One region of the Natronogracilivirga saccharolytica genome, then DNA from elsewhere that is predicted to be linked to it. Evidence: riboswitches for the same ligand, from Rfam matches in the RefSeq annotation. Region 1 holds a riboswitch; the other holds the start of a gene.

Region 1 (6,049 bases):
CAGCGCTCCTCTGAGCTGAGGTTTGATCTGAAGAAGTATGGCCGTGCTGCCGGCAATGGCAGCCCCGATAATCCAGGGTCCCATGGTCAGATAGGCCCCGACACCAAACATCAGCAGCAGGGAAATTTCAGTGGTCATGCCAAATTCCGTACTGCCGCTTTTCATCTTCATGACGTTGCCGACCACGATGATGGTGATCACTCCGAGCAGGCCGAATCCAAGAATAAGCGGTGAGTACGCCTCTGCAAGATAGGCACTGATGGTCCCGAAAAGCGTAACAATAGCAAATGTCCGGAAACCGGCTATACGGGTGTCCTGGAGCTCCCGCTGCATCCCGACCAGAAGACCGAGAAGCAGCGAAATCCCAAGCGTCTGAAAAACCGTATAGAGCTCAGTTTCCTGCATCAGTGTTCGCAATTTTGTTGCTGAAACGTACCAATATAGGAAACTTGCGGCAGATTTTTTAAGTCGTTGATGTTTCCGTTTATGATTCTGCCCTAAAACGTAACCGTAACTCCGCCAAGAATGTGGCGCCCGGCCTGCGGGAAGTAATAATTCTCGCGGAACTCGTCTTCACCCGCAAAATAGCCAAAGGTATAGCCGTTGGATTCGTAGGTATGATCCAGGATATTATTGACCATCAGCTGGAACCGCACGCTGCGAACCGTCTGAAGTCCGCCCCATTCCCATGAAAGCCGGATGTCGTTGACCCACCAGGGATCAATAGAACGGCCGCTGTAGGATGTGTTGTCCAGATACTGCCGTCCGACATACCGCGAGTACCAGTCGATGCCGGCACTGCCCTGCTGCCAGCTCAACTGTGACGCAGATACAACTGCGGGTGAAAACGCAATGTCGGTATTCTCGTGGCGAATTTCATCCTGGCCGACAAACACCCAGTTTTCATCAAAACGGTCGATCCGTTCGACAAACTCCGGAATCCGGTTCCGGCTCAGCGTCACATTCCCGTTCCACTGAAGCGACCGGCTGATGCGGAATGCCGCCTCCAGCTCGACACCTGCGCGGTAACTTTCGGGAACATTGGTCCGGACCGGGTCCCCGACGTCGTTGATATCGCCGGTATTGATCAGCTGATTGTCATACCACATGAAAAACGCATTAAGCCCGAACTGCAGCCGGTCCCATCCTCCCCGGTAGCCGGCTTCTGTATTGTACAACGTCTCAAAACGGGGCTGATAGTTTTCCGTGGCATCCGTGAAATCACGACGGACCGGCTCCTTGCTCGAAATTCCGAAATATCCGTACACGCGGCCAATCTCACCGAGATCATAGGTGATCCCGCCTTTCGGATTGACAAACAGAAAATCATGAGTCTCGTCCAGGATACGCTGGTCATTGTTGATACCATCGAGCGTGTACCGGATGCCCCGGACCTGAATGTCACCAAAAGCGCTCAGCCTTTCGGTAAGGTCAATCATCGCTTTGGCATACAGGTTTCCGTCCGTTTTTTCTCCTTTGTTGTCATAATAGCGATCACCCAGTTCTGCCGGACTCGCCACTCTTGTCCACACGATTTTCCCGAAGTGATCCCCGTCATAGTGGTTCAGTCCGCCGCCAAAGGTGAGCTGCCAGTTCTCTCCACCCTTGTAATCCACCGAAAACGTCGCACCCGCGAAATGGTTGTCAAGCCAGCGCTGCCGCACCAGGTCCGTATTCTCTACCGTTTCCTGCCCGATCGAAACCGGCTGGAAACCGTAACTCGTCAAAGCGTCGCCCTCCCGGAATTCCTCATAATATCCGGCACCGCGGGTGTAATGAAGGGAAAGGTTGCCGGATAAGCGGTCCGAGATTTTGCGTGAATAATGAAGCTGGTAATGCGTCTGGGTGTAGTTGTCGGTCTGATCGTCATAGAAACGTGTCTCCCCGTCCGGCCCGGTGTACATTCCGGCCGGATTGAACCTGCGGTTTTCGTCAAGCTGGTCTTCATGAACACCGTACCAGGCCTGATAGGTCTCTTCCTGACCGGAGAAAACGTTCAGTTTGAGCAGGCTTTGATCGGTGTGCCTGGTGCCGGACAGGAAAAACGAGCGAAGGTCGGAAGATGCGCGGTCAATATATCCGTCGGACCGGATGGAGGACAGACGTCCATCAAAGGCCCAGCCATTGCTCATCAGTCCGGTACCCGTGCGGATGTTGTTCTTGAACGTATTGAACGAGCCGGCACTGCTGTTGATTTCTCCGTAGGGATCGGACTGCAGCGTGGTGGTCTGAAGGTTCACCGTGGCCCCGAATGCGGCGGGTCCGTGTGCCGACGTTCCGACTCCGCGCTGGATCTGGATCTGCTCTACCGATGATGCGAAATCGGGCATGTTGACCCAGAAGACGCCGTGGGACTCGGAGTCATTCAACGGAATACCGTTGACGGTAACGTTAATTCGTTGCGGATCCACGCCGCGAATCCGCAGACCTGTGTAACCAATACCTGCCCCGGCATCCGACGAGCTGATCACAGACGGACTCATTTCCAGCAGAACAGGGACATCCTGACCGAGATTTCGTTCCCGGATCTCTTCGCGGCTGACGTTGGAATAGGTAACCGGCGCACGTTCATCGACCCGGAATGCTTCGACCAGAACTTCGTCACTGATGATGGTTGCCGGTACCAGGCTGATGTTTTTTTCACGCTTGCCGGACCAGTTCACCTGAACCTGAGCCGCTTCATAGCCAACGTAGCGGATTTCAATTGTGCCGGCTCCGTCTTCTCTGAGCTCGAGTTCAAATTCGCCCTGACTGCCGGATGTGGTTCCGTGATCCGTCTGGCTTTGAATGATGGCGGCACCCGGCAGCGGTTCACGGGTCTGGGCATCGCGAACGGTTCCGGTGATACTTTGTGCAAACGATGCGGAAGATCCCGCGACAAGTACAAAAGTGAAGAAAATCGTAATGAATGACTTCATAGCTCCTCCAAATTTTTCGGATGATTCTTCAATTTGAAGGCGCTGTACAACAGGAGAGCTGCTTTCCGATGACAGACTGTAGTTAAAAAAAAGCTGCAATCGGTCAGGTTTCCCTACGCCGGTATTATCCGGTTCAGGTGATCGGGGTATGATCTCAGCTCGTGCGTACAAGCACCCCCAACCTGTATGGTTGACAAGTGCATAATATACGCATCATAATCACCTTAAGCCAGCGGTTTTTGCTTTCGGGTCAGACCGTTTCCGCTTTTGCCCTGGCATGCAGGAAAAAGGACAGGATCATCAGCAGGGTGGTGGTCCCGGCCGAAACAAGGCAGAAGATGCACAATGCTTCGATGACAAAAAACATGAGGTAGACCAGCCACAGGGAAAAGAAAAAGGCGGGAACCGTTACGAATGGCAAATAGTAGAATACGGCTGCCTTGCGTATATCCAGCCAGGCGACACCGGCTACAAGCATGAGTGTGTAAAACAGCACGCCCATCAGTGCGACGGGAACCGGACCGATTGTTGCGTATTCGCTGAGGGCCACTTCATCACAGCCCTCAATCACCGTGCAGGTAGGCACTCCGCCCAAATAATGTGAAGCTGTGAGATAAACCGCATCGGCAAAGCCGACAATTGCAATCACTACAAATGCAATCACCATATAGAACACGGAATCTTTGCTCATAATACTACTGGTATGAAATGATCAGATCCCGGTAATCATCCAGCGAACGGGGATTCTCGACAGCTTCGCCGTTAATGAACAGAGAGGGTACAGAGCGGACGCCCAGTTCCTGACCGTCTTCGTAATCCGCCTCGATACGATCGGAGAGTTCGGGATCCTGGAGGTCTTCATCCAGCTGATCCATATCCAGTTCAATGGAATCGGCAAACTGCCGGAAAATGGATTCTGCGTCACCCCGTGACCACTGCTGCTGATTGATATAAATCAGGTCATGCATTTCCCAGAAAGCATCCTGACGTCCGGCGGCCTCGGCATAGCGCGAAGCAAGACGGGAGTGCTCGAAGTTCCTGAGCGGGAAATGTCGGTAGACAAACAGCACATCATCGCCAAGCTCTTCACTCAGCCGGTCGTCCATGGAAGCGTAGAACCGGCAAGCCGGACACTGAAAATCGCTGTATTTGACAACAATCACACCGGCGTCGGGATTGCCCTTGATCCAGTCATCCTGACGCGGTTCAAGAATTTCTTCGTTTACCGAATTGCCGGCACCCGCAGCAGTGGTTTCAGGCGCTGCAGATTCATCATCGGCCATCCGGAACATCACCAGTGTAACGGCAGCAAGTCCGACAACAAGTCCGCCCCAAAGCGCAAATCGTTTACTCATAAATAGTTGGTTAAATGGTAAGTAATGAATTCTAAAAGTACAAAAAAACGGGCTTATTTAACTGAGGGTTTAATGTAAAACTCGCTTACTCGCAGTCGTATTGTTTCAGCCTCTTCATTTTCTCCCAGGCGTTCTTTAATATCGGCCCGGGCGGCATGTGCTTTCCCGGCCACCCAGGAGTCCGGAAAGGAACGGGCTGAGCGGGTAAGCAGTTCAAGGGCGTCTTCAAACCCTGCGTCATGCTCCATCAGCCGGAGCCCCTCGCGATAATCCTCTTTCCATTTGAGAGCGACCTCATCCATACGGTCCGCTTCCTGAAAAACCTCAAACTCCGGAACACTGACTTTGCTGTTTTTTTCCAGGATTTCGGGTCGCCGCCGGCTGAAATACTCCTCCAGTGCCCGTACATAGCCCTCGGCCTCGAGCCGGTTGTAACCGGGATCTTTGAGGCGCTGTTCTTCTTCCGGATTGGTGAAAAAGGAGGCTTCGACAATGACGCCGGGAATGCCGTAGGAGTTTCGAAGCACATTGGTTCCTGCTGACGGAAAGATGGTGTGGTCGGAGACGACGCTTACCGGGGCTTCACCGCCGAAAAGGTGCCTGTTCATCTGCTTTCCCATGATTTCGGCCAGCTCGACCGAGGCCCGGTTTTCACTGGCGTTGCCGTGGAAATAGACGATCGGAAAGTTGACTTCCGGATCGGCAGTGGCGTTGTGATGCACCGACAGGAAAACGTCGGCATCATTTTCAACAGCCAGCCGGGCGCGGTCCTCAAGTTCCACCTCAACATCCTCAGTGCGGGTCATCAGTACTTTTGCTTCCCGCTCTTCAAGCATTTCCTGCAGCTTGAGGGCCACGCGGAGATTGATCCACTCCTCCCGCTCACCGGCTGGACCAACCCGGTAGTCGTCATAGTCAGCTGTCCCGCCATGTCCCGGGTCCACCGCCACGATGCGTCCCTTCAGCGGGTCACCGGCAATGGGTTTCGATGCCGTCCCGCGATCCGCCTTTCCGGATGTTCGTGATGTCATGTAGTTATACACCTTGCGCGAAATTTCAGCCCCTGTCTGATGCCCGACTGCGTGTTCCGGCAAATCCTTGGACAGAACGACCAGCACGTAACGGCGTCCGTCCGGAAGGAAAACAATCCCCGAATCGTGCGTGATTCCGGTGATCGAACCCGTTTTGTGCGCTACTTCCACCTCATCGGGCAGTCCGGCGGGGATCATGTTGCGGTAGTGCTGATCTTTGAGAATGGAGATCACTTCCTCCCGGGCGTCTTCATCAAGAATGGCACCTTCGGCAAGACGCTGGTACATTACAGCCATGCCGCGGGCTGTGGTCTCATTGTTCATTCCGGCCTCAAATGCGGGCATATCTTCCACACCGCGAAGCACGCGGATGCCGTCAGCACCGATTTTTTGCATCGTGCGGTTGACACTGTCGGCATTGACATGTTCGATGACCAGGTTTGTGGCCAGGTTTCCGCTTCGCACGATCATGGAATAGACCAGTTCTCGAATGGCCATTTCCGAACCCAGGTGCTCATACAGGGCATCGCCACCGTCGCGGTCGATGCTCAGCTCATAGGTGCTGCCATCGGCTATGCTGACAAATTCGTTCTTGACGGGAAGCGTGTCATCGAGATCAAAACGGCCGTCCATTGCCTGACGGTAGACTTCGATCATGACCGGTGTCTTCATGGTGCTCGCCGCATGAAACCACTCGTCGGCATTCACAAAAACTGCCGAATCGGGCTCATCGACGTCGATGAAT
Region 2 (6,049 bases), on a different contig from region 1:
TATTTGGTGTCACCAGGGCAGAAAGGGGGATTAGTTCCTCTTTCAGTGTCATGACAGCATCATCCTGCAGCAGGTGATCGCCGCTTTTTGCAACCATCACCGTGTCCAGTACGATGTTCTGGGCCTTGTGCTGTTTAAGGGAGTCAGAAACGGCTCGGATAACCCCGCTGTTGCTGAGCATACCGATTTTGACTGCATCGGCACCGATATCATTGAAGATTGCATCCAGCTGTGCGCGTATGATATCAGGCGGGATATTGTGAATATGTGTTACCTCTCTGGTATTTTGGGCCGTCACGGCGGTCAGAACGGACATCCCGTAACATCCCAGAGCGGAAAAGGTTTTGAGATCGGCCTGGATGCCGGCCCCGCCGCCACTGTCTGATCCTGCGATAGTGAGTGTTCTTGGAATAACTTTTCCGGAAGTTTCTTCTGACATGGTCTTCAGGTCTTGGATTGCATTGGTGATTGAGTTGGTTGTTAAGCAGAATATGGGCAGAGATTGCCGCCGTTTTGCTCAGACCTTGAAATGGTCAAATCCGCGGGATCCGTATGGTGCCGGGGAACCATCCTGCAAAAAACGAACAGGGGGTCGTTGCTCGTCATGTTTCCTGACATAACCAATGGGAAACAGATCGGGTTCAGGGTGATTACCGCCTGATGGGCCGTCATCCGGAAAGGCCTTCCGGTACGATTCACAGATCCCATCAAATTCAGACGGACTGCAGGTGCCCAGCAGGACATAGTCTTCGCCGGCTGAGCATGCGAGATCGATGGCACTCCAGCCATACTTTCCGGAAATTTCGGTCAGTTCATTGCTGACAGGTAACTTTGTCAACTCAAGATCAATACCCAACCCGGAGCGGGCGGCTATGTGCCCGGCATCCGAGGCAATGCCGTCGGAGACATCAATAAGTGCATGAACTGCGGATTGGCCTCCCAGCCATTGACCCTGAATCACACACGGATCCGGCCGGTTATGTGCTTTGATCAGCTTTTGCTCTGCTGGCGATTCACCGGGAAACTGATTATTCAGCAATAACTGCAGACCTGCACCGGAATCACCAAGCATACCGGTCACAAAAACGATATCCCCGACTCGTGCAGATGAGCGCAGCTTGAGTCCGGGTGAGTTGGTTTTTCCCGAAACCAGAATATTGATCACCATATGCTTTTGTGATCGCGTGGTATCACCTCCAAGCAGCCGGACCCCGTGCTGTTTTGCCAGATCTTTCATACCCGAGAAAAACTGCTCGAGCCATCCGATGTCATTTTTCTCCGTCAGCCCGATGGACAGCCAGGCGTATTCCGGAGTGCCCCCCATGGCGGCGATATCGCTCAGATTGACGGCAAGTGATTTATGCCCCAGATCCTCCGGTTCAATTTTGTCGAGAAGGAAATGCGTTTCTTCGATGAGCATGTCGGTCGTGATCAGATCAAGACGGTCATCTTCCCGCGGGATAACCGTACAATCGTCGCCGATTCCAAGCAGATCGGAAGTGGGCTCATCAAACCAGGTCTGAATTTTGGAAATCAGTCCAAACTCGCCGACTGCCTTGAGCGGATGTTCCGGTTTGGATGTTTTTGTTGTCATTGGGTGTGGTTGTATTTGGTTTCAGTAACGATCTGATGCAGCTCTCTGGCAGATGCCAGAGGATTTTCGGAAGCACAGATTGCCGATACGACGGCCACTCCATCGGCTCCGGCCATCAGGGTTTCAGATATGGTATCCGTGTTCATGCCGCCGATCGCTACGAGGGGTCTGCCGGTTAACCCGCGCAGTTTTTGCATCCCTTCAATGCCCCAGGGTTTTCCCGTATCCGTTTTGGTAGGAGTAGCAAAAATCGGGCTGACTCCGTAATAGTCGACATCCAGCCGCTCAGCATCGTCAAGATCCTGCCAGGATTCCACCGAATATCCGATGACAGCGTCCGGACCCATTATTTTTCGGGCAGTGACCGGATCCATGTCGTTGTGACCCAGGTGAACACCGTCTGCGCCCACTGCAAGGGCTACATCCACCCGGTCATTTATAATGAGGGGGACCGGGGTTCCTTTGAGAAGGGCAAGGATGGCCTTGGCTTCCCGGATCATGGCGGCCGTGGATGCTGTTTTTTCCCTGTACTGGACGACGGTTACGCCGCCTTTTACCGCTTCTCCCACGGTGCGTACCAGATTCTCCCGGCCGGTCATGCCGCTGTCAGTGACGAGGTAGAGGTTGTAATCAGGCTTTATCGATTCAGGCTTCATCAGCATGTACCATTTTTGACAGCGTTTCCTGATCGAGTGAGGAGAGGGTGTCAAGCAGGGCGGCCTGCATGCTGCCGGGTCCCTTGCTGTACAGTGCTGCAATTTCACCGGCAATACCAAAGGTGATCATCGCGTGGGCCGCGGCCGCAGCAGGGTCATCATTCACCGCACAAAAGGCGCCTGTGAAAACAGAGGCCGTACAACCCATTCCCGTGATCCGGGACAAGAGTTCGTGTCCGTTGTGCACGCGGATGTGACGGTCCGGTGTGATGATGTGATCGGTTTTTCCGCTCACGGATACGGTGACGCTGTATTTGCCGGCCAGATCGCGGATGGCATCGAATGCTTTATCGGCTTCGTCCGTGCTGTCCACCCCTTTGGTTTGTCCGCCGGCCGGAGTTAGCGCAAGTATTTCGGAGGCATTGCCGCGCAATACACTCACACCACCGGCACCGAGAAGCTCATGGGCAGTCTTTGTGCGATAGGGTGTGGCACCGGCACCGACGGGATCCAGTACGACAGGTTTTCCTGCTTCGCGTGCGGCATCAAGCGAAAGGTGCATGGCATCAACCCAATGCGGACTAAGTGTGCCGATATTCAGCACAAGGGCACCCGAAATGCGGGTCATGTCGGCGGCTTCCTCTTTGGCATGAGCCATAACCGGTGAGCCTCCAAGCGCCAGCAGGGTATTGGCAGTCGTGTTCATCACGACATGGTTGGTAATACTGTGAACAAGCGGAGCTTGCGTCCGGATGGCATTGAAGTTCTGAATCAGCAGATCGTTATTCATAATAATATCAGTGGTTTGGTTTGCAGAGTAAGTTGATATCGTTTGTGTTGTTCATCAGGGGCGTCGCCGGATCAGTGTTGAGAGACATATCAGGGTTTAGATCAAAAAAAAACCATACATCCCTGTGCGCTGATGCTGCCGGAAAAGGATATATGGTTTGATATCCATTCCCTTCGCCGGCATTATCCGGATCAGGTTTATGAGGGTATGCTCTCAGCCGCTGAAAACGGCACCCCTATGGTAAATTGGTAAATCCAAAATGTGATGTTACCACTAAGTAACAAGCACAATCATGCAATCATTCATTTACAAGGTTTCAGAACCGGGCACTTCCGCAGACCGGGTTTATGCGCAACCGGCCCGGGTGACCGGGAGGCCGGCTCATGCACTGCTGTCGTGTATACTGATTTCGATGCCGTACTGCTTCATGGCATCGAGAAAGGACTCTGCCGGCACAATCTGTTCCGGCGGATGGACACCGGGACGGGCACTGATTTCACCCCGTGCAAGCATCAGGGCAATATGCGCTGTTGGCAGAGCCGTGCAGCTCATAACCGCGGAATGACCGTCATCCGGATGGTACTCATAGGTCAGTTCATATGTCCGCCTGAGCTTTTTACTGTTGCCGCCTGATCCGTTTTGCCCGTCGATAATTACTTTCGCGAGTACAATATCGGGCAGATTCTCGGGAATCCGCTTTCGCAGTTTGCGGATCAGAAAATCTTTGTAAGTCATGCTTGTGCCGATATCGATGATACGGTCATCGGCGAGTCCCAATTCGATCAGCGCCTGCATGACACTGTGATTTCCGCGGTGACGGATGGTTTTGTAGGAGAGGTTGCTGACCGAGCCCTGAAGGGTGTAGGCCAGGGTGCTTATGTGCCCGCCGGTGTAAAAGGTCTCGAGGGCCGTCATTTCCGGGCGTGATTGAAAAGTAATGGGCTCCAGTCCGCTCATTGGCTCAAGATCGACGGGCCGTCCGTCGCGAACAGCCAGCACCGGTGGAAGATGTTCACTCAAAAAGGCTTCGGCAGAAAAGCTGAGATGATGATTCAAAGGCGGATGAGGATTGACCGGCAGACCACCACTCATCATTTCAATGGATGAGACCGTTTCGAACTGGCGGAATCCGTTCATTGCTATAATATTCAGGAGTCCGGGAGCCAGTCCGCAATTGGGCAGAATGCAGCTGCCGTTTTGCTCAGCCTGTTTATCGAGCTTTCGCTGCATTTCAAAGACCTTGTCATTGCCTCCGAGATCAAGAAAGTGACTTCCGGTTTCGATGGCAATTTTGGTCATCTCAAGGTTGTACTGATACGGGAGTGCGGATATCATCACATCAAAGCCATTAACGAGTGTGATGATAGATGAGCGTTCCTGCATTCCCACGCGGAATGTGCGTAAGCGGGAGAGGGAAGGGTGACCGGAGAAGCTTTCCTTCAGCTCATCAAGAACGGCTCCGTTGCGGTCCAGTACGACCAGGTTTTGTACCTCTTTGTAATCCATCAAAACCCTCGTGATGGCCGAGCCGGCAGGACCGGCACCGATAACGGCAATTTTCATGTGTTTATAATTTTTGATTTCTCAGATTCCGATTATCGTCAAGATACAAAACTGACAGCATTATTTAGTCCAGGGAGTATGCCGGGCAGGAGGGCATGTCGTTTTCCGGTTTTGAATGGGCCGGGCGGGCCGCAGCCAGATACGATACGCGCAGCCGGTATCGTTACACTTGTGTAACACAGGCCGTAACCGGTGCCGGCAGTAAAGGCTAATACCGGTATTGATTACGGTGTGATATGTGCTTATTTTTAGGTTTCGTCTGAAGCAATACCCGAACAGGGGGTGACATGGCTTCGACGGGGTGAGCGCAGTCACAAGTTGCATGCCGAGTTTCCGTCGCGGATTCTCGTAAAAAAATCGGTGGCACTTTAAATGTAAATGCTGACAATACTCAGTATCGAATGGCTGCCTAACAGCGCCATTCCGTCCTCCTGGCGGTTTTCTTGCCAACTGCCTCTGAGGGCGCCAAATCAAGGCAAGATAGGGTAACGTCCCGGTCGGTGGCGTTATCCGAAACCTGACCCGGCCTGGCCTGAAGACAGCCTCGTTGCCCGGCGACCCTTCAGGTGAGATGATATAGGGCAACTAAGCATGTAGAAGCTTGATGGTTCGTCATCTCGGACCCGGGTTCAATTCCCGGCACCTCCACTTGTATTATCAATAACAGCTTGTGAGCCATCAGCTTGCAAGTTGTTATTATTTATTGGTACCAATATTGGTACCAATATACTCTGGATTTTTTAACTGTCTGCTTCCAGGGCTTCAAAAAAAACTTTTTTTCAGAGAGTCATTATTGTCATCCTTGTCAGGACCAGATGAATCTGACAGTTCGTGAGGTTCTGATCGGTCCATTATTTTGTAATTGAAGCAAGCCCCTTCCGATTTGACACTCTTCAGCCGTTCAGCTGTCAGGATTTCTTCTATTTTGCTCCAGCCATTCTTCGATGTCTGTATTATACCACCCCACGGTTCTGGGTCCAATTTTGACCCTATCAGGAAGTCGCCCTACATTTTCCATTCTCCATAAGGTTGATCTTGATACTGCTAACATCTTGCAAAGCTCATTGGGACGAATAATATATTTTTTCGGCATTCCGGGATGCTGTTTTGGCTCCCGGTTCTGTTTTGAAGCTTTGATTTCATCCATTACCTCTACAAGCTCTTCCCGGACTACTGTCCGCACCTCTTCTTGTATGACTTCTCGGATATACGTTTCAAGGTTCATAAGCTCTCTGTTTTTTTGAGGATTCTCTTGTTGAGTATCAATTATAAATACTTCGTGGCTTTTCGAGAATAAATTATCAGGAGAAAGAAGGTGATTTTATACTTCTTGCCGTTCGCTTCCGAGTAGCATAAATTGTCCTGCTGAATCATTTTCACGGAAGCAATAATCAAGGAGATACTTTTACATGTCCCCTGAGACACATTCACAAATGGCCAATTTCA

What was found. A riboswitch is a leader RNA that binds a small molecule or an ion and turns the genes downstream of it on or off. The one in region 1 is predicted to bind thiamine pyrophosphate.
Region 2: it holds a riboswitch for thiamine pyrophosphate, as region 1 does, so the genes downstream of both, thiM (hydroxyethylthiazole kinase) here and NATSA_RS12350 (TonB-dependent receptor) in region 1, are expected to answer to the same signal.

Annotation. Positions count from the first base shown of each region.
Region 1 covers NZ_JAFIDN010000010.1:111,073-117,121, forward strand. Annotated here, with positions in the region: gene NATSA_RS12345 (MgtC/SapB family protein) at 1-405, opposite strand, end outside; gene NATSA_RS12350 (TonB-dependent receptor) at 498-2,918, opposite strand; TPP riboswitch at 3,012-3,107, opposite strand; gene NATSA_RS12355 (vitamin K epoxide reductase family protein) at 3,169-3,609, opposite strand; gene NATSA_RS12360 (DsbA family protein) at 3,614-4,273, opposite strand; gene NATSA_RS12365 (serine hydrolase) at 4,327-6,049, opposite strand, start outside.
Region 2 covers NZ_JAFIDN010000014.1:16,166-22,214, reverse strand. Annotated here, with positions in the region: gene thiD (bifunctional hydroxymethylpyrimidine kinase/phosphomethylpyrimidine kinase) at 1-439, opposite strand, end outside; gene thiL (thiamine-phosphate kinase) at 518-1,594, opposite strand; gene thiE (thiamine phosphate synthase) at 1,591-2,250, opposite strand; gene thiM (hydroxyethylthiazole kinase) at 2,240-3,040, opposite strand; TPP riboswitch at 3,192-3,287, opposite strand; gene NATSA_RS14050 (saccharopine dehydrogenase family protein) at 3,422-4,603, opposite strand; RNA gene ssrA (transfer-messenger RNA) at 4,882-5,254, shown strand; gene NATSA_RS14040 (helix-turn-helix transcriptional regulator) at 5,505-5,828, opposite strand; partial or broken gene NATSA_RS14030 (type I restriction-modification system subunit M) at 6,013-6,049, shown strand, end outside.